DNA from 4 places in the Neobacillus sp. KR4-4 genome. Region 4 is predicted to be linked to each of the others. Evidence: riboswitches for the same ligand, from Rfam matches in the RefSeq annotation. Region 4 holds a riboswitch; each other region holds the start of a gene.
The links. A riboswitch is a leader RNA that binds a small molecule or an ion and turns the genes downstream of it on or off. The one in region 4 is predicted to bind S-adenosylmethionine.

Region 1 (5,283 bases), on a different contig from region 4:
AGGAGGGTATTTTGGTGGAAGGCTATTAGAAAAGGGTGAGGATGTTACGTTTCTAGTTCGAGAAGGAAGAAAGAAGCAACTAGAAGAAATGGGACTTGTAATTGAAAGCATTCATGGTAACGTAACCCTTCAGCCGAAAACAATTACAACAGGTGAAGTAGCCGGACCCTTTGATGTCATCCTGCTTTCAACAAAAGCCTATCAATTGGAGGGAGCGATAGATAGTTTCCGTCAATACGTTGGCAGTGAAACACTCATACTGCCATTGTTAAATGGAATTGTTCATTTTAATAAATTAGCAGAAGAGTTTGGTGAAGAGAAAATCATTGGTGGTTTGTGTTTTATTGAATCCACATTGGACCGTGATGGACGTGTTATTCAGTCAAGTCAAGCACATAGGTTATTGTATGGTGAACGATCTGGAGAAAGATCCGAGCGAATATTAAAAATAGAAGATTGCTTTTCTGGAACGAAAGCAGACATTAGGTTAAGCGTTAATATTAATCAAGAGCTATGGCATAAATATTTATTTATCTCGACGATGTCGGGAATTACGACATTAATGAGAGCGCCAATTGGTCCTATTCGGGATAATGAAAATGGACGTACTGTCATTTCCCAGCTGCTAAAAGAGTTAGTGTCTATCATGAAAAGAATAAATGCGCCAATTGCTGATGAAATTGAAACCATTCAATTGAAACAGATTGACAATTTGGGCTATCAAATGAAATCTTCCATGCAGAGAGACATGGAAAAAAACCTCTTGGTTGAGGCCGATCATTTGCAAGGACATTTACTAGAAATTGCTCGTAACAAAGGAATTGTTGTTCCTGTATTAGAAGCAATCTATGCTAATTTAAAAGTTTATGAGCGCATGTTGTAACAAAAAAGGCCCCTTATACGGGCCTTTTTAGCTATAGTTTTAAATGGTGTGTTTAACTAGGTTCGGATGACGATGCATGGAGACAAACAAGATGATTCCACTTAGGATTAATAATGCACTAGTGCAGATAAAAACGGCCGAGAATCCAAAGTATCCGGAGATAAATCCCCCCAGCATAGGTCCGATAATATTTCCTAGAAACCTTAAACTCGTATTGTAGCCGAGAACTTCCCCTTGCATGGTAAGCGGTGCCTCTTGGCGAATGTAGGCAACTCTGACAGGAATGATTCCACCAATTGTGACTCCAAGAGCAATGCGGATGATAACCAGCTGCCAAAAATTAGTGACCGCTGCACCTGGCAGGTAGACGATCCCTGCTAGGAAAAGAAGAATGATTAAGATTTTAATATAACCATACTTATCGGCAATCTTTCCCCAATTTCGTGACATTAATAAATTGCCAAGTCCGGCAGCAGAAAAGGCAATTCCTGAATAAAAGGCAACATTTGCCGGTCCGTGCAGGTCGCTAACGAATAATGATAAAATTGGCTGGATGCTGAAATGCGCGACCTGGACAAGGGAAGAGATGAGCAGCACGGTTAATAAAACTGGATTGCGGACAATATGACTAACCACTTCTCTGCTTGAATAATGGGCTTTTGTTCCTTTTTTGGCTTCAATCATAAATTCCTTTGTGGTGATGACAAGCAGGGCAGAAATGAAAATAGAAATGGACGTCCATTTAAAGGTGGTAGAAAAGCCAAGTGAATCTGCAAGGATTCCACCCAGCATAGGTCCTAATAGGGATCCTGTAATACTGCCTGTTTGTAAGGTTCCAAGCACGCGCCCAGCGATATCCTGTGGTGTTTGCGTTGAAATAAATGCCTGCGACATCGGAATAAATCCCGAAAAGAACCCCATGCAAAAACGGAGGAGCAATAGCTGCCAAACAGAATGGACATACCCCATGAGAAAAATGGATAATCCCATCCCTAAACCGGATATTATAAGGATTTTTTTTCGTCCATAACGATCGCCAATTTGACCCCAAATCGGCGAGAAGGCGAAGGCTGAAACAAACGTAATTCCAAATGTGATTCCTGACCAATGTTGGACATATTTTTCCGAGAAGTCTCCAAATGTCTCAATGTACAACGAGATAAACGGCATAACCATCGTCATACTTCCAGCGACAAAGAAGTTCGCAAACCACATGATGATTAAATTACGTTTTGCACGTTTCTGGTGAGTCATTAAAAATAACACTTCTTTCTGAAATGTATTTCGGTTTTCTAAATATCATCATACCGAAATTTCTGATAATTTTAAAGGGTTATCCTATCAATAAAGTTGCGAAAAGTCATAGCTAATATTCAGTGACCTTGCCAGATAGTGAAAAATAACTTTATTAGAAATATTCAAAACACTATTGACAACTTGTCAATAGGGGACTAAAATCTAATTTATTACTTAACAGAATATTACGTTCTCTTATCAAGAGTGGCAGAGGGACTGGCCCGATGACGCCCAGCAACCGTTCCAATTGGAATTGGTGCTAAATCCTGCAAAACAATTTTTTGTTTTGAAAGATAAGAGAGGAGTAGTCCCTTAACTTGTGATGAAACCTCTCTTTTCTGGAGAGGTTTTTTATTTTGGCTGTGTTAAAGGTTAATGTTGATTTTTAGCACTATGTTGACCTTCGTGCCTGGAACGGAAATCAACAGACAAGTTAACACAGCCTTTATTTTAATAAAAACCAACTTTTCCAATAGGAGTAATGGAATATTGATAAGAATCAAACAGGGGGAGTTTTTAACATGAAAAGAAATATCTTTAAAAGTACGCTTGTATCAGCATTGGCAGCCACACTTTTACTTACTGGCTGTGCATCAGGGGAAGAAACCAAACAAGCTAGCGGCAAAAAAGTTACACTTGAAGGTGTACCAGAAAAATTCACGAATGGGGACCAACTGAAAATTAAGGTTATTCGTAAAATTGGCGGAGACGATCATACTGCTCAATTCTTAGCCGGTGCAAAAGAAGAGGGAGAAGCACTAGGCTTTAAAGTAGACGTGTTTACAGCAAATGGTGATACAGCTAAGTTCCATGATGCCATTAATCAAGCGTTAAACCAAGATTATGATGGATTTATTATTTCTCATGGTGATGATGAGGCGACTGTTAATGATGTAAAAAAGATAGCTGAAAAAGGAAAAAGTGTTGTTACATTTGACTCTAATCCAAATATAGCGAATGTCGACGGAGTGACACTTACTTCCCAGGATGATGAAGCGTTAGCAACATTAGCCCTCGACCAACTCGTTAAGAATACAAATGGCAAAGCGAATATTGCTTACCTATGGGTTGACGGTTTTCCTGCAATGGTTAGACGTAACAAGGTTTATCAAGATGTGCTTTCAAAAAACCCTGGAATTAAAGAAGTGGAACGCTTTGGTGTAGCAGCTGCAGATACTAGTGTTCAAACGCAGAATGCGGTTGCAGCGATGTTAAATAAATATCCTAAAGGAAAACTGGATGCCATTTTTGCTACGTGGGATGCTTTCGCAATTGGTGCAGCGCGTGCGCTGAAAGAAGCTGGCCGTGAAGAGGTAAAAATCTTTGGAATTGATGTTTCCAATGCGGATCTTCAAGAAATACAAAGAAAAGGCAGTGCATGGACCAGTACAGCAGCGGTCGATCCTAAACTAATTGGTGCTGTGGATATGAGAATCCTTGCGAAGAAACTTGCAGGTGAAGAAACACCTCAGACCTTTGACTTAGAAGCATCACTAGTTTCACAAGATACCCTTCAAAAGTCTAAAGATCCTGTAAACATGGTAAACCTTGCAAAAATTATCCCAGGCTGGGGGCAATCGACTGCATTTGAAGAGGATTGGATTAAGACTTTAAAGAACCATTATAAATAATTCTCGGTTAACAACTAGACACACTCTCTTTTTCAATAGATGAAGAGAGTGTTTGCTTACGGAGGTGGAATTTAATGAGCGCAACATTGGAGATGAAGAATATCTCGATAGAATTCCCGGGAGTGAAGGCACTGAATCAAGTTGATTTTTCAATGAAAACTGGAGAAATCCAAGCCTTGATTGGGGCAAATGGCGCAGGGAAATCAACATTAATGAAGGTTCTCTCCGGTGCATATGACCACTATACTGGTGAAGTCCAATTAGATGGGCGAGATCTAAAGATTCGCTCTCCGAAAAATGCACAGGACGCGGGAATACAAATCGTTTATCAAGAGGTAGATACTGCACTCATTCCTTATTTAACAGTTGCTGAAAATATTTTACTGCTCGATACCGTCCACAACATGGGGAAAAAGCAATGGATGAAATGGAAGAACCTTCATCAAAAAGCAGCGGAAATATTAGCGAGTATGAATATTTCCCTTTCAACGAAGACTCTTGTCAGTGAGTTATCACTAGCGGAAAAACAAATGATATTAATCGCAAGGGCTGTTTCAAATCAATGTAAGTTTCTTATCCTAGATGAACCGACTGCACCCTTGAGTCATACCGAAACGACCGAATTATTTAGGATTGTTCGAGATTTAAAGGAAAAAGATGTTGGTGTGATCTTTATTTCCCATCGCTTGCCAGAGATTTTTGAAATCTGTGATGAAGTGACCGTCATGAGGAACGGTGAATTGGTTGCAAAAAAGAAGATTGTAGATACCACCTCTGATAAAGTGGTGGAGTATATGTTGGGACAAAAATTGGAGGAACAGTTCCCCGTTAAGAACAATCGGATTGGAAACACGATCCTAGAAGTAAAAGGCATATCTGATCAAGGAAAAATAAAGGATTTGCATATTCATGTAAAAGCGGGAGAAATCATTGGCATTGCGGGCCTGGTTGGTGCTGGAAAAACAGAATTATGCAAAGCGTTATTTGGTTCCGAGAAGCTAACGGCAGGAGCGATTATACTTAATGGGCACACAGTAAAATTAAAAAGCCCTTATGATGCAGTCAAGAAGGGAATTGCTCTAGTTCCGGAAGAACGGAGAAAAGAAGGAATACTTGTATTGGAATCTGTTGAAACCAATTTAACGGCAGCCAATTTAGGGGATTTCACAAAGGTGTTTAGCTTTTTAAATCGAAAAAAGGAAAAAGAGACCGCTAAGCACTTGGTCCGCCGTCTCGGGATTAAAACACCATCAGAAGAAACAAAAGTGCAGAACCTTTCTGGAGGAAACCAGCAGAAAGTAGCGATTGGAAAATGGCTTGTAGCGGAGGCGGATGTATATATTTTTGATGAACCCACTAAAGGTGTCGATGTGGGAGCAAAGAAGGATATCTTTGAGTTAATTAATGAGTTGGCCCATCGAGGCAAAGCGATTATTTATGCTTCATCCGAACTTTCAGAGATTATTGGGATTA
Region 2 (5,283 bases), on a different contig from region 4:
CACAATGGGAATCGATTTATTTCGATGATAGATTTTTAGAAAAAACAATGGAGGGATTTAGCGATGAGTACACCAAAAGAATTACGTTATTCAGAGGAACATGAATGGGTTAAGGTTGAAGGAGAAAAAGTTCGTGTCGGGATTACTGCGTTTGCACAGCATGAACTAGGAGATATCGTTTTTGTTGAGCTTCCAGAAGTGGGCGATGAAGTAACTGCCGACGAACCATTTGGTAGCGTAGAGTCTGTAAAAACTGTATCTGAGCTTTATGCACCTGTCAGCGGTAAAGTCGTGGAAGTGAATGAAGATTTAAGCGACAGCCCTGAATTTGTTAACGAATCACCATACGAAAAGGCATGGATGATTGTGATTGAACTATCTGACAGCAGCGAACTTGATAAGCTTATGACTGCTGAACAATATGAAGAAATGATCAAAGAAGACTAAAAAATAGGAAAAGGCACCTTGTCAAGGTGCTTTTTCTCTTAAATTCCCACTTTTTCTTCTACTATTTTTGGGAAACCTATAATAAATATATTGAAGAGGGTGGGAGCGTGGCATTAAAGCAGCAAAGGATAGACGTAACCGATCGGGTTATTGGCAAAATGAAAAATGGAGAAATGGAATTGTTTCTTGATAATACGCCAATTGGAAAAATGAAATTGACAGATCACATGCAGGTGGAATTAGAGCATCATTTTGAAGTGGAACAGCAGAAGATTTATCAACACCTGACGACAACTGAAGGGTCGGATGCTAAGTATACTGATTGTGATGAGGGCGGCTGGTGCTAGCTGAGTAACTTGGGTCTATAGTCACAAGCCTATTTTTTCAAAAGACAATAATGATATGGTTAACATAGTCAGAAGAAGGCACACGTAATCAATATTTTAGAATATGTTAACATAAAACAACTTCTAATACAGGTGATGGATGATGAATGATTCGTATGTTGACAAAGTTCTTATTGTCGAAGGAAAGTCGGATAAAAATAAGGTAAAAAAAATCGTGAAGGAACCAGTTGAAATCATTTGTACAAATGGGACCATCAGTATTACAAAATTAGATGAATTGATTGATTTCCTTGAAGATAAGGATGTCTATATTCTTGTCGATGCTGACTTCTCCGGTGAGAAACTTCGCAAGCAATTAAAACGCGAGTTACCCCAAGCCGAACATTTATATATCGACCGAATGTATCGTGAGGTAGCGACCGCACCAGTTCACCACTTAGCCACCGTACTATTAGGTGCAAATATTGATGTGCATACTGAATTTTTAGAAATGGGTTAAACGATAAATGAACGAATGGAATCGAATAGAATTATCTTCCTTTATTGAAGGGAAGGCAACTGGATTAGTGTATTTCTATACACCAATGTGCGGGACCTGTCAGGTAGCTTCAAAAATGCTCCAGGTCATCGAGGAACTAGTAAAGGTAGATATGGGTAAAATGAACCTAAACTTCTATCCAGACCTTGCTAGGGAATATGAAATTGAAAGTGTTCCTTGCTTGTTATTGGTCGAGGCTGGAGAAGTAAAAGAAACACTCTACGCCTTCCACTCCGTACCTTTTTTACTTGATAAAATAAAACAACAGATATTATAAGAGCAGATGTACATGTGCATCTGTTTTTTTTATGAATCCCAACCTTACGGACAAACCTCGTTGAAAAACCATGAAAATTCCGATATCCGACATATTTCTCAGGAAATTCTCTCGCCACTGCCCTGCTAAGTAGATAATTGTCGACCAATTTAAAGAGGATTTCTGGCCTATGTCTTGTATAGTAAATATAAGAGCATAGACCGGAGTGATGGAAGATGATAGAGGTATTGAAAACCTTTCAATTAGCAATCAAGCAGCAAGGGCATTTACTGCCATTACTTGAGCATATCCATACAAGAGTGAATTTAATTTGTGAACAAAATACCTATCAAATCTTCATGAAGGATAGGGAAATCTTCATCCTCCATGATAGCAAAGAGACTCAAACAATACCTGAGATTCGTGGGGATCTTTATGCGATGAGACAGCTGCTTACAGGGGAGGAAAGGTTGCGGACTCTTGAACGAAACGGTCAATTAAGTATTTCTGCTCCTATCCGCACAACCTTATTACTAGAGTCTATCTTCTATTTAACTAAAACGCAGGAACATATCGCGAAAATTACAAATTTTTAATCAAACCTATTGACTCGGAATTAAAATTTAGATAACATTATAATATAGAATATTTAGCTAATTATTACAATTTCATCAATACATTCTTATCGAGAGCGGCGGAGGGATTGGCCCTTTGATGCCCAGCAACCGGTTTACTACACATAATAACACGGTGCTAAATCCAGCAGAGCAATCAGCTCTGGAAGATGAGAAGTGTGAAGCCCCTCTTCTCTGAAGCAGGGGTTTTTGTATGGTGAGTTATCAAAAAAAGGAGGAAGCAAGATGAGTGAAAATCAAAAGAAATATCGTTTTGAAACATTAAGTGTCCATGGCGGCTTAACTCCAGATCCGGTAACAGGGGCCCGCGCTGTTCCGATTTACCAAAACAATGCATATCAATTTAAGAATACTGAGCATGCTGCAAACTTATTTAGCTTAGCAGAATCTGGATACATATACACACGAATACACAACCCAACGACCACTGTATTTGAAGAAAGAGTCGCTTTATTAGAAGGCGGTGTTGGTGCCTTAGCAGTGGCGAGCGGAATGGCCGCCATTACTCTTGCCATTTTAAATATTGCTGAGGCTGGCGATGAAATTGTTTCGGCTTCCAATCTCTATGGAGGCACCTATAATTTATTTGCAGTGACCCTTCCGAAATATGGAATTAACGTGAAATTTGTAGATCCAGAAAATCCAGAAAACTTCCGCCAAGCGATCACTGCCAAAACAAAAGCAGTCTTTGCGGAAACAATTGGTAATCCAAGCCTGCGCATCCTCGATATTGAAAAAGTGGCTGAAATTGCCCATGAAGCAGGTGTACCACTAATCGTTGACAATACTTTTGCCACTCCATACCTTTGCCGCCCAATTGAACATGGAGCAGATATTGTCATTCATTCCGCTACTAAGTGGTTATTAGGGAACGGAACGACAACGGGCGGAATTATTGTTGATGGCGGTAAATTCGATTGGAATTCTCCAAGATTCCCAGGCTTTACAACACCAGATGCAAGCTACCATGATTTGGTTTATGCAGAAGCCTTAGGCGCGGTGGCTTATATTATCAAAGCACGTGTCCAATTGCTTCGTGATCTAGGGCCGGCATTAAGTCCGCAAAATTCCTTCCAGTTTGTCCTTGGACTTGAAACTCTGCATGTCCGGATGAAGGAGCATGTCGCAAATACTAAAGAAGTCGTCGATTACTTAACTAACCATCCTGCCGTAGAATGGGTTTCCTATCCTGGTCATCCATCCCATCCTGATTATGAACTAGCTAAAAAGTATCTACCAAAAGGTGCCGGTTCGATGGTGGTATTCGGAATTAAAGGCGGAAAAGAAGCAGGGGCTAAATTAATTGATTCCATCACACTTTGGGCACATGTGGCCAATGTTGGTGATGCAAAAAGTTTAATTATTCATCCGGCCAGCACCACTCACCAGCAATTAGATGCCCAAGGCCTGATCGCTGCAGGTGTAACAGAGGATTTAATTCGCCTATCCATCGGGATCGAGAATGTAGAAGATCTGATTGAAGACCTAGAGTCGGCTATTGTTTCGGCAACTGGTTTAACTTCATTAAACATTAATGCCTAAACTTATTTTATTGAATAAGAAACTATTTCATTGACACCCCTTTTTATCCGTGATACGATACTTTTGTAATATAGTTACTTAAACAAATTCACGTTTGAATTAAATATAGGAATTGATACTCTTATCAAGAGAGGTGGAGGGATGTGCCCGATGAAGCCCGGCAACCGTCAATATTTATTATTGAAATGGTGCCAATTCACACAAAGCGTTTGCTTTGGAAGATGGGAGAAAGGATTATTATTTATGATGCCTTTCTGCCTGCGCAGAAAGGCTTTTTATTTTGATAACATAGAATCTTTTCGTAAAAAAAGTCAAACCCTATATTAGATTAAACGGTATATTACAAAAAAAATCTTTCAGAATTTTAAGGTAAATTGGATAAAAAGCAGGTGATACAATGATTTCTATAAAAAGTGTTCAGAAAATTTTTCCCTCCAAGCAGGGTCAGCTTAGAGCCGTTGATGATGTAAACCTAGAAATTCAAGATGGTGAAATTTTCGGGGTAATTGGATACAGTGGTGCTGGTAAAAGTACATTGATTAGAATGTTAAATGGTTTGGAACTGCCGACCAGTGGGACCGTAACCGTTGCTGGCCGCGTGGTTTCAAAAATCAAAGGGGCTGAACTTCGAAAAGCCCGGCAAGAGATCAGTATGATTTTTCAGCATTTTAACTTATTGTGGTCAAGAACCGTTAGTGAAAATATTGCTTTTCCCTTAGAAATTGCAGGCATCAAAGGTCCTGAGCGCCAAAAAAGAGTAAGTGAACTAATTAAATTAGTCGGCCTGGAAGGTAGAGAGAATGCTTATCCATCCCAGTTAAGCGGCGGACAAAAGCAACGTGTTGGGATTGCAAGGGCGCTTGCCAACAATCCGAAAGTACTTCTTTGTGATGAAGCTACTTCTGCCCTCGACCCACAAACGACCGATTCTATTTTGGAATTGTTAGTTGATATAAATAAAAGGCTCGGTCTGACTATTGTTCTTATTACCCATGAAATGCATGTAATCCGCAAGATTTGTCACCGGGTTGCCGTCATGGAAAGTGGAAGGGTCGTCGAACTTGGACAAGTATTAGATGTATTCAAAAATCCACAGCAGTCGATTACGAAACGATTTGTCCAGCAGGTAACCGAACCAGAAGAAACGAAAGAAACTGCTGAACATTTAATTGAACGTTATCGTTCCGGTCAAATTGTTCAACTAACTTTTATTGGGGAGTCTGTTGAACAGCCGATCATTACAAATGTCATTCGCCATAATAACGTGACCGTTAATATCTTGCAAGGGAAGATTTCACAAACCCAAAGCGGGTCCTATGGAACCTTATTCATTCATATTGATGGGGACGAAGCAGAAGTCAATAAGGCAGTCGACTATATTCGTTCACAGCAAGTAGGAGTGGAGGTGGTTACAAGTGAATAGTAAACCGTATTTCGAAGATTTTGATTGGCCGGCAATGTGGGAAGCAACGAGACAAACTCTTTATATGACAGGGATTTCCGTTGTGGCTACATTTA
Region 3 (5,283 bases), on a different contig from region 4:
CTCTGGAGCAAATTCAGGAAAGATGCATGAATAGATGATTTTTGAATGCATTACCCCTGACAAAATATGCTTATTTTTTGATTGATGGAACTTATGATGTTTTTCAACAAAATCAGGTTCTGTTATCATTTCTGCATCAAGAAAAATAAGAGTGCTCCCTCTTGCTGTACGAATGCCCAAATTTCGTACGCTTGCTCTTCCTAGATTCTTTTCATTTCGTACATATTTGAAATGATAGGGAGGCTTATAGCCTTTTAGCTTTTCTTCCGTTTGGTCAGTTGAAGCATCATCTATAAAAATAACTTCCATTTTTGAAGGATTGAACGTTTGATATTCTAGTGAGAAAAGAGTCAGGAGATTTAGTGGATATTTATTTAGGGAAGGAATAATTATACTTACTTCAATATCTTGGCTATTATTTACTGGGATTTCTTTAGTAAGTTTCTCTTTGGTGCTTGTGTCCTTGTTATTTGAGGACTTTTTGGTTTTTGGATTTACTTTCTGTGGTTCTTGTTTATTTACAGTTGGAATTGGCCAAACACCATATAGCCCTTTTTCGTTTCCTGTAAGCTTTTTATTCATAAAATTATTAAGATTTTGTTCTGTCCTGCAATGATCCCACAGTCTGATTTCGTTAATATCACCATTAAAGAACAGACCTGGCAGTCCGCCAATCATCCCAGATGGGTAGACAAAGTCTTTAGGGCTTCTATCACCTTTTTTTACAAACTTCCCATTAATAAATAGCTGCGGCTCTCTTTCATCATAGACAACCGCAATGTGAATTAGATCATTAATACTGGCTTCATGGACTAACACCGCATATATATTCTCATTCGTATGTTCATAAATCGTTATTCCATTTAGTCCAATTGAAACACTAACTCCCGCATCATTATCGGTCATCCCTTGTCCTGGCCCAATCACATAATTCGTTCCTGTACCATCCACTGACTTTTCCCGAGATTGCTTATCGATATGATGAACATTTTCGGGTAATACCCAAAACTCATAGGTAAATGTATTTTTCAGATTCGTTAATAAACGACCATTTAGGCTATTCCATAACATGACGCACCTCTTCAATTTACTTTTATAAGTAACTAGTCCATTTGGGTTTTGCTTTTACACAATATGTATACCATATGATTTTGACTAGACTTATCCCCATTTATAGGTTGCTTTGTATATATTTTTTTGCTATTTGTCGATTCCCTCCAATTAGGAGCATAGAAATTCACAAAAAAAAGAGCTTATGCGCTCTTTTTACGGAATAATTGCTTATGATTTCATTCAAACTATATGGCGGCTAATGATACTTCTTTATCATTGCTTTCTATTTCATACTCCCCTAAAATTTGAAAGCAACATTTTATGTTCTGTTCACTCATTAACTGTTTAATTAACTCCGTATTTGTCCGGATAATTGCTGTCTCCTCATTAGTTTGAGTAATCCATGTGATCAATGGGTTTTTAAAATCCTTTGTGAGACCTTGAATTATCCATAATTCGTCTGCATGCTCTTTTTTATCTCCTAAATGAAATGCTGGCGTCTTTGTGAAATACTTATTTATCCGCTTATTTTGACAGACATAAACTAAATCTTCGATTGCTGCACTTGCTGTTGGAAACATGCCGGCACCTGGTCCTTGTAATGTAATACTACCAACAAGATCCGTGTAAACATTAACGGCATTTTCTACCCCTTCAATAGAATAAAAAGGATGAGACTTTCCAACAAGGACTGGTCTAACAGCGGCCTTAATTTGATCACCTTTCTTACTTATACTTGCAATAAGTTTAAACCTAAGTCCAAGTCTTTCAGCTGCCTCGATTAATTCACTTGTAATTGAAGTAATCCCTTCTCGTTCTACATCCTCCCAATTTGGTTCCTCACCAAATGCAATTCTGCTTAGAATCATTGTTTTATAAAAAGCATCAAAGCCTTCGACATCATTGGTTGGGTCTGCTTCAGCAAACCCCTTTGCTTGTGCTAAACTTAGAGCGTCAGCAAAGGACTGCTTCTTCTCACGCATTTCCGTTAAGATGAAATTCGATGTTCCATTTAGTATGCCTTGCACGTGATGAACACGGTTTACGTTTAATAGCTGCCTTAAGGTTTGAATAACAGGTATACCACCCGCAACTGTCGCTTCGTAACCTACTGAAACATTATGATGCTTTGCTAACTCGAGCAGGTCATTCCCGTGGTGTGCAAACATTTCTTTATTAGCTGTAATTATGTGACATCCTTTTTGAATCGCTTGTTTTAAAAATGTAAAAGTGGGTTCTTTATTGACGATTGCTTCGACAATAACATCAAGTTGAGGTAGACTTAAAATTTCATTGAAATCTGCAGTGACTAATACATCTTCATTAATATTTCTCTTTTTATGCTTATTTCTAATTAGTACAGCTGCGACTTCGACCCTTTTTCCTAATACTCCCTCAAGTTCTTCTGCATGGGATTGAATCGTTCTATAAACACCTTCCCCGACTGTTCCGAAACCTAGAATCGCTACTTTTATCACAGACATATTGATCCACCCTTCATTTATAATAGACATGGCTAAATAGAAAAAAACCCTCTTCATAAGAAGAGGGTTAGTTTCCTCCTCTTATCTGTCAGGCAAATAACCTGCAGGAATTAGCACCTTTTCAAGATTTACCTTGATGGTTGCCGGGCTTCATCGGGCCTAGTCCCTCCGCCGCTCTGGATAAGAGTTTTATGTAATTGTTTGATTAAATTTCCAAGTTATAAAGAGAATTCTAGTTGAATCCTTTGTAGATGTCAATATTATTTGAAATTTCTTTTTTTTACAAGGCTGCGTTTAAAACTTGTCTGTTGATTTCCGTTCCAGGCACTGCGCTTTCCGCGGGCGTGACGGGGAGCCTCCTCGTCGCTTTGCTCCTGCGGGGTCTCCCCTGCCCCGTACTCCCGCAGGAGTCTTCGTGCCTTCCAACTCCAATCAACAGAGTGAAAAAATCAACATTACCCTTAACACAGCCTTCTACAAAGGTAACAGGGGTACTTCTCCCTTGTCTCCCAGATGGTCTATCATTTCTAACCATTCCTTCGGTTTGTTTGAAAGTATGGAGTAATAGGTTGTTAGGAAATCCTTTACAAGATTAGTTGGGAGAGATTTAAGCTCATCGTCTAATGGCATGAAACATAAATCTAGCCCAGTTACGGCTTCCCCATTATTTTCCCAGGATGGATGAACATATGAGAAATCTAACCGCTTGTAACCCAAATGGGAAAGCACTTCACGTCGCACATAAGGGTCCATAACCTTTACGCCGCCAAATTCGTGATGTTCAACTCTGTAAGGATCGTATATTTCTGCAAACATTCCGTAAAGCTCTTTTCCATTTTTATTTGCTAATTGTTGTAAATCCTTTAACCGGTTTTGAGCTAAAAATCGACCAAGGCTTAGGCCAGGTTTACCTATAATCGTAAAATCTGTCATGGCAATATTCCAATCAGGATAATAACGGTATTCAGTTGCACCTAAGACTTTATCGCCATCGACTGCCACGAATACCCGAATACTCGGATCTTCTAATGGCTCTTTCCATAGCTCATATGCCAGGACTTCTTCTGGCGGGAAAATTTCTCCCATTAAGTTATGCAGTTTTCTAAAATTCGGATCATCTATACTTGTGATTCTAATATAATCCATAAATATCCCCCCCAATTATTTAAAAGGATTTTTCCATTCCATTAATACAGCATTGTTACAGGATTCCTCATCCTCTAGATAGTTTTCAATAATTCCTACCGGGACACGGCCGCAGCGCAGCAAAAATGTAATGACAGGATCCTTTAATTCTCCCGTTATAATTGATGCTAAATATTGCTCCGGTGTCATGTTATCAGCTACTCTATAAAAACCTGGCATTCTACCCCCGCCTAGTAAGCGCTCTAAACCTCTCTCAATAACAACATGGTACATAGCATGCATCATCAATTTTCCTAGCCCTAGTTTACGGTACCTGGGTCGGACACTGATATCAACGATGTACAAGGTATTCCCCCTTGGATTATGGTTTCGGATGTATCCATGGTCAGTGATTTCTTCCCACGTATGGTTTTTATCGCTGGGATCAAAATCGATAATTAAGGCGGTTAACGAACCGGCTAATTCACCATCAACCTCAATACATAATGCACCTTCTGGAAACAGGTCCACATGATTGGTTAGTTGCTCTTTATTCCACCATAATTCTGATGGAAAAGGAGGTGGGAAGCACTCGGATTGAATCTTGATAAGATCGGCAAAATCCTGTTTGGTATAATTGCGAATGATAACCGGAACAGGCCGCTCTTGGTCAAAAACGTAAAATTCACTTCGATACATACTAAACCCACCCCTTCTGTTTACTTTTCCCAGTCTGTGTATAAATCAGTTCTGCGATCACGCCAGGTTGTAACAGATCCTCGTTCTCTTACTTCATATAACAAATTTAAATCCAGATCACCCGTTACAATCATGTCATTATTAATTTCACCTTCAACCAATATGCCCTTAGGAGGAAATGGAATATCATTTGGAGTAATAATGACAGCTTGACCAAAATTAGCACGCATAAAGTCAACCGTCGGCAGTGAACCCACTGTTCCTGTTAAAACCACATATACTTGATTCTCAATTGCCCGTGCATGACTGGTATAGCGAACACGATGAAACCCATGACGATCATCTGTACACGATGGACAGAAAATGACATCAGCACCCTTAGCCTTTGCCATCCGCACGATCTCTGGGAATTCAATATCATAACAAGTAAGCAGGGCGATTTTCCCTTTTTCTGTTTCAAAAATCTGAAAGGAATCCCCTGGTGCCATATTCCATTCATTGACTTCGGTCGGTGTAATATGAAGTTTGGCCTGCTCGCCAATCCTGCCATCTGGATAAAATAAATGAGCGGTATTATACAGCTTGCCATCCTTTTCAATCACATGCGTTCCAGCAATAATATGCATGTTTGTATTTTTTGCAAAATTAGAAAATAGTTCTCTATATTGTTCAGTAAATCTCGGGAGATCGTTGATGCTTAGACTTTGCCCTTGTCCATTCCCAATCGATAATAGCTGGGTAGTAAAGAACTCTGGAAAAAGGACAAACTCTGCCCCAAATTCTTCTGCAGTTTTTATGTAGTGTTCACATTGTGACGCAAACTCTTCAAAGGATTGAATCGTATGTAACTGGTATTGCACGACAGATACACGAATTTTCATTATTTTCCTCCACTCAATTGTAAAAATTTCTCATAAGGAGA
Region 4 (5,283 bases):
ATTCGCAAAAGTAGACAAAACTTCCTATTTCTTTTGTTTTTCGACAATTTCTTTGTTTAATATATCGGTTTTGCGACAAAATTCTTCATTTTTCATAAAAACCCTATTCCAGTAAATTAATAAGTTGGGAGCTAAAAAAACTGGCCGCTTTAACACAGCAGCCAGTTTTCCTCTTACTATTATTGAACTTCTAACTTCTCGTAAATTGGAACCCATCCTTCGGTTGTTACAAATATCCTTACTGCAACAACTTTTCTGTCTTCTTCTAAGGTAAAATAGTGTCTTGTATTTTCGGGTACTGAAATCAAGTCGCCAGGATTTAAATGTACCTCAAAGAACTCACCATCTTTTCCTTGAATGACAAATACACCGTGACCACTGACAATAAAGCGAACTTCATCATCTGTATGATGATGTTCGTTTTTAAAATTTGTCAGCAAAACATCCAAATTCGGCGTATTTTCTGATAGTGAAATGACATCTTGAGCTTTGTACCCCCGTCTAGCAGAGATATCAGCGATTTCTTCAGAAAAAACACTTAATATTTCTTCTTTTTCTCCCTCACTCAAAAGGTACTTTTCTACCAAATCACTAGGGAGCTTGCTAATATCCCAATTTTCATAAATAACTTCTTGAGATTCAAGGAAACTTGCAACCTCTTCTTGAACATTTATTTGCTCTTCTTTGTTTTGAAATGTAATATATGCCATTTTATATTCTTCCTTTCCATTTTTGGTTGATTAGACTGCGTTAAATAATTGGGGATGGTTTATGTTCTAATAACCGTAATTGATACCGAAATAAAAACTCAGAAGCTTCAAGTATTTTTTTCGCTTCAAATGCAGTTCTCCCCCATACCGTGATTCCATGGTTACGAATTAAAATAGCACCTGTATCACCTGAAATATGTTCAGAGAATTCAGCAGCCAGAGTCGGTATATGTGCATAATTTCGAATGATCGGTATTTTTAAGGTTGCATCCTCTTCCCATATATCAAATGCTTTAATTAGCTCTTGTCCTTTAAAGGTGACCACACCCTGATCACCATATATTTCTGAAATAACATTATTATCAATTGTATGAACATGAAGACTGCAGCCAGCATTCGTTTTACGATAAATTTCAACATGAAGAAGTGTCTCGGCTGAGGGTTTTAAATGTGTTTGTTCGACAGGATGACCAAACTCATCAACAAGTAAAAAATCTTCATCCGTACGTTTCCGCTTATCCTTACCACTAGCTGTAACCAGAAATTGGAGTGGATGATCATTTACTTTTATCGCTAGATTGCCACTCGTACCCATAAACCAGTCACGATTTGCAAGTTCATCTTTTACATCTGCTAGATCATTCCATCTCTCCTTTATCATTTTAATTCCCTCACCTCAATTCTTTTTTTTATTTCCTCGATACATTCGAAGAACGTACTAAATTCTTGATGATTAATGCCCCATTCCTCACATTTCTCCTGCAGTAAATCTCTTGCTAACACAAAATTAGCATGTTTCGCTGCCTCAAGATCTGTGACCGAATCTCCGATGACAATCTTGAACAGGTCGTTTTCATGGGTCAGCTTTCGAATAATGCTCGGCTTACAGCAGCCACAATTATTGTCACATAACGAATCGCATTCGTTCGGCCAAAGAATTTTAATCCTCTCACCTGAAAAATCAGATTCGTTACAATAAATACCAGCAAATGGTCCAAACTTCTCTAATATCGGATAAACAAAAAAGTCAATCCCACCGCTAACAATATATAAAGGAATCTCTTCTTTATGCGAAAATTCTACAAATTCTTTAAATCCCGGGCGGATTTTTGCATGCTCAATCGCAAACGCAGTCAACTCTTCCTTCAATTGACTAGGTAATAAGGAGAACAATTTTCCTACTCCCTCATTAATGGAAATTTGGCAAGTGAGAATTTGATCTTTAATTTCTTCCCATCCCTGAGGAGCAAATTCTTCCATCATCCGGATAATGTTATCACTTTCCGTTACGGTTCCATCAAAATCACAAAAGATTACAGGTTTTGTCATACTGTTACCTCTGCATTTCCCCATAGCTTTAGCGCCAGCTTAAGTTCTGGATACATTTCAGCCCCTTCAGACAATAACTTGCCTTGGAGATTAGTTTCAATCGCTTGTCGGAATGCAAGACCGCCGCCCCGGGCACCGTCTGGATGTCCATGTACTCCACCTCCAGCATTAATAACCGAATCGATACCAAAATCACCTATTAACAATGGAACCAAGCCAGGATGAATTCCAGCCGATGGAACGGGGAACGACTTTTTAAAACTGTCCTCACTTGTTAATTCATTAGCAATCGACAGTGCCTTTGGTTTTTCTAATGCAACTGTCCCATACGGCGATGGGAACAGTGACAAATCAGCACCGGCATATCGAAGCAGTTTACCTAGTAATAAAGAATGAGATACTCCATATACGGGTGATGATGCCAATGCACCACTGAAAGCAGGATGTGCCATAAGAGGTAATGCAATTTCATCATCTTCTCTTAATTCCTGCAGCACATCTAACCCATAGGAAAAAACATTGAATAATAAGAGGTCTGCTCCAAGTTCAGCAGCCTTTCTAGCTTTTTCTTTGAGCTGCGAAGTTCTGCCTGTTAGATTAACAGCATATAAAGTGCGGTGTCCTGTTTGGTCAAACACTTCTTGCAGTGCTTTTTTCCCTTCGACAATTCTTTTTTCAAATGGTGTTAATTCATTTTCAAACAGGATTTCATCATCCTTGACCAAATCAACACCACCAAGGGCTTGTTGTTTTAACTGTTCGACTAAAAACGTGAGGTCTTTCCCGAGTACGCCTTTAAAGATGCTCATTAATAACGGTCGATTATTAACGTTTAATTTATTCCTTAGTCCATCAATCCCAAATCTTGGACCAGGGAACTGCCTCTTTAATCCCTCATCAAATTGCAAATCAAGTAATTTAATTTTTCCATCCAATGAAAGTTTACCGAAAACGGTTGTTAAGATAGCAGGGAGGTCATTAGAAAAGTTTATCGTTGGATAGGCAATTTTAATCAGTGCTTGCTCTTCTGTTTCTGAGGGATTCGCTTCGACTGATACAACTCTTCCTTTATGTTTACGCAATTGGTTTTGTTCTAATTCAGGCAGATTCGTCCATGACCCAACTGTTAAACCAAGGGCAATTTCTTCTGCCTTCTTGGATGGTTTCTTTTCGTTATTTAGTAGATATGTAGCAATAATTTCAGTCATTATAAAAACACTTCCTTTTATTCAAACATAAAAAACCTCTTCAACAAAGAAGAGGTTAGCCGCTAACTAACATCTTCTCATCTATCAGCCTTGTTGCTGCAAGAATTAGCACCGTGCTTAAAACTAGATTTAAGTCGGTTGCCGGGCTTCATTGGGCTTTTCCCTCCGCCTGCTCTTGATAAGAAAACGATTCGTATATTATTCAGTTATTAATGTGTGTTTAACTTTAATTTGCATTATCGCAAGAAAAAAATAAAATGTCAATTGATTTAACTGGCTAATCAGAATTTTAAACAAAATTCTGAACGCATAAGTGCAACTACTCTTCCGTCTCCGCCTTAAGGGGCTCGCCATTCGGGGAGTTTTCTTTAAATATTTCTAAACGACTAATTCTTTCGACGGCTTCAGCTAATCGTTCTTCTGTTGAAAGTAGTCCCACCCGAACATACCCTTCTCCAAATTCACCAAATCCAATTCCAGGTGCAACCATAATATGTGCCTGTTCAAGGAGAATATTAGCAAATTCCGTAGAGGAAAAGCCTTCAGGAACCTTAAGCCAGGCAAAAAAGGATCCCCTTGGTGCGCTGACATTCCAACCCAAGGAATGAAGCCCACTTATCAATACATCCCTTCTTCGCTCATACAACTCGTTTAATTCCTTTACACAGTCTTGAGGTCCAATTAAGGCCTCCGCAGCAGCCTCCTGTACGGCTCCAAATAAACTGACATACAAATGATCTTGTAAAAGTTCAATAGCAGAAATGACGCTTTCATTCCCAATTGCAAAACCAACACGCCAGCCTGCCATATTATAGCTTTTAGATAAGGTATAAATTTCAATTCCAACTTCCTTTGCCCCTTGAACCTGTAAAAAACTTACTGGTTTCTTACCATCAAACCCGATGGCACCATAGGCAAAATCATGAACTATACAGATATCATGTTCATTCGCTAGTTTGATTGTCTCCTCAAAAAATTCATGAGTCGCTACCGCACCAGTTGGATTATTAGGATAATTGAGGAACATTAGTTTTGCTCTATCTAAAACATTCCCATTCAACTCACCATAATCCGGTAGAAAATTATTTTCCTCCCTTAGCGGCATTCTTACCATTTCGGCTTTTGCAAGTGCAACCCCTGACAAATAATCCGGGTAGCCTGGATCGGGCACGAGGATGGTGTCGCCGGGATTCAATAAACACTGCGGAATTTCGACAAGACCCGCCTTACCGCCAAACAGTATAGCCACTTCTTTATCTGGATCAATGGGAACTCCATATTCTCTAAAATAAAAATCAGCTGCAGCTTGTTTTAAATACTGGTGCCCTTGAAAGGGAGAATATTTGTGATTTAATGGATTCACCGCGGCTTCCTGAAGTTTTGCTACGATATGTGCCGGTGTTGGCTGATCGGGGTTCCCTTGCCCCAAATTAATCACATCATACCCCTGTGAAATATATTCCCCGACTTTTTTAACGAGTGAAGCAAAAAACTGCTTAGGAAGACTATTTAATATCTCTGATGTTGAAAATTGCTTCATGGTTCTCACCTGCTTTTATGATTTATAAAAGTAATTCTATTGTTAAATTCTAGTCACAAATGATATAACTTTTATAAGAGCTTGTAAAGAAAAAATTCCGAAAGTTCAAACGAGGTGAAGATTCGTGAAATTAAAAATTTCATGTATACAAATGGATATCGCCTTTGGGGATCCAAATAAAAACTATCAATCTGCTGAAAGACTCATTGAAAAGGCTGTAGCCGGCCAGCCCGATATCATTGTACTACCAGAGCTGTGGACAACAGGGTATGACTTAACTCGTCTAAATGAAATTTCAGATAATCATGCTGGTAAGACCATTGATTTCCTTCAAAAGGCAGCAAAAAGGTACCAAGTAAATTTTGTTGGCGGATCTGTAGCCAACCGAGAAGAAAACGGTATAAAAAATACCTTGCTCATCGTCAATAAGGAGGGTAAACTCGTTCACCAGTATAGTAAACTTCACCTATTTAAGCTAATGGATGAACATGTTTAT

Region 1: linked by a shared signal. The riboswitch ahead of ACE198_RS26470 (sugar ABC transporter substrate-binding protein) and the one ahead of mtnW (2,3-diketo-5-methylthiopentyl-1-phosphate enolase) in region 4 are both predicted to bind S-adenosylmethionine.
Region 2: linked by a shared signal. The riboswitch ahead of ACE198_RS08270 (O-acetylhomoserine aminocarboxypropyltransferase/cysteine synthase family protein) and the one ahead of mtnW (2,3-diketo-5-methylthiopentyl-1-phosphate enolase) in region 4 are both predicted to bind S-adenosylmethionine.
Region 3: linked by a shared signal. The riboswitch ahead of ACE198_RS20295 (homoserine dehydrogenase) and the one ahead of mtnW (2,3-diketo-5-methylthiopentyl-1-phosphate enolase) in region 4 are both predicted to bind S-adenosylmethionine.

Annotation. Positions count from the first base shown of each region.
Region 1 covers NZ_JBHHJU010000043.1:181-5,463, forward strand. Annotated here, with positions in the region: gene ACE198_RS26460 (ketopantoate reductase family protein) at 1-883, shown strand, start outside; gene ACE198_RS26465 (MFS transporter) at 923-2,137, opposite strand; SAM riboswitch class I at 2,372-2,479, shown strand; gene ACE198_RS26470 (sugar ABC transporter substrate-binding protein) at 2,701-3,810, shown strand; gene ACE198_RS26475 (sugar ABC transporter ATP-binding protein) at 3,885-5,283, shown strand, end outside.
Region 2 covers NZ_JBHHJU010000006.1:31,961-37,243, reverse strand. Annotated here, with positions in the region: gene gcvH (glycine cleavage system protein GcvH) at 64-447, shown strand; gene ACE198_RS08290 (YusG family protein) at 555-794, shown strand; gene ACE198_RS08285 (toprim domain-containing protein) at 937-1,293, shown strand; gene ACE198_RS08280 (thioredoxin family protein) at 1,301-1,609, shown strand; gene ACE198_RS08275 (hypothetical protein) at 1,825-2,184, shown strand; SAM riboswitch class I at 2,268-2,379, shown strand; gene ACE198_RS08270 (O-acetylhomoserine aminocarboxypropyltransferase/cysteine synthase family protein) at 2,449-3,765, shown strand; SAM riboswitch class I at 3,884-3,993, shown strand; gene ACE198_RS08265 (methionine ABC transporter ATP-binding protein) at 4,163-5,188, shown strand; gene ACE198_RS08260 (methionine ABC transporter permease) at 5,223-5,283, shown strand, end outside.
Region 3 covers NZ_JBHHJU010000023.1:56,161-61,443, reverse strand. Annotated here, with positions in the region: gene ACE198_RS20300 (glycosyltransferase) at 1-1,071, opposite strand, end outside; gene ACE198_RS20295 (homoserine dehydrogenase) at 1,299-2,537, opposite strand; SAM riboswitch class I at 2,616-2,724, opposite strand; gene ACE198_RS20290 (hypothetical protein) at 2,832-2,963, opposite strand; gene ACE198_RS20285 (GNAT family N-acetyltransferase) at 3,012-3,683, opposite strand; gene ACE198_RS20280 (GNAT family N-acetyltransferase) at 3,699-4,361, opposite strand; gene ACE198_RS20275 (carbon-nitrogen hydrolase family protein) at 4,382-5,242, opposite strand.
Region 4 covers NZ_JBHHJU010000003.1:2,880-8,162, reverse strand. Annotated here, with positions in the region: gene ACE198_RS03460 (1,2-dihydroxy-3-keto-5-methylthiopentene dioxygenase) at 180-710, opposite strand; gene ACE198_RS03455 (methylthioribulose 1-phosphate dehydratase) at 751-1,371, opposite strand; gene ACE198_RS03450 (2-hydroxy-3-keto-5-methylthiopentenyl-1-phosphate phosphatase) at 1,368-2,039, opposite strand; gene mtnW (2,3-diketo-5-methylthiopentyl-1-phosphate enolase) at 2,036-3,247, opposite strand; SAM riboswitch class I at 3,322-3,432, opposite strand; gene ACE198_RS03440 (pyridoxal phosphate-dependent aminotransferase) at 3,567-4,787, opposite strand; gene ACE198_RS03435 (carbon-nitrogen family hydrolase) at 4,912-5,283, shown strand, end outside.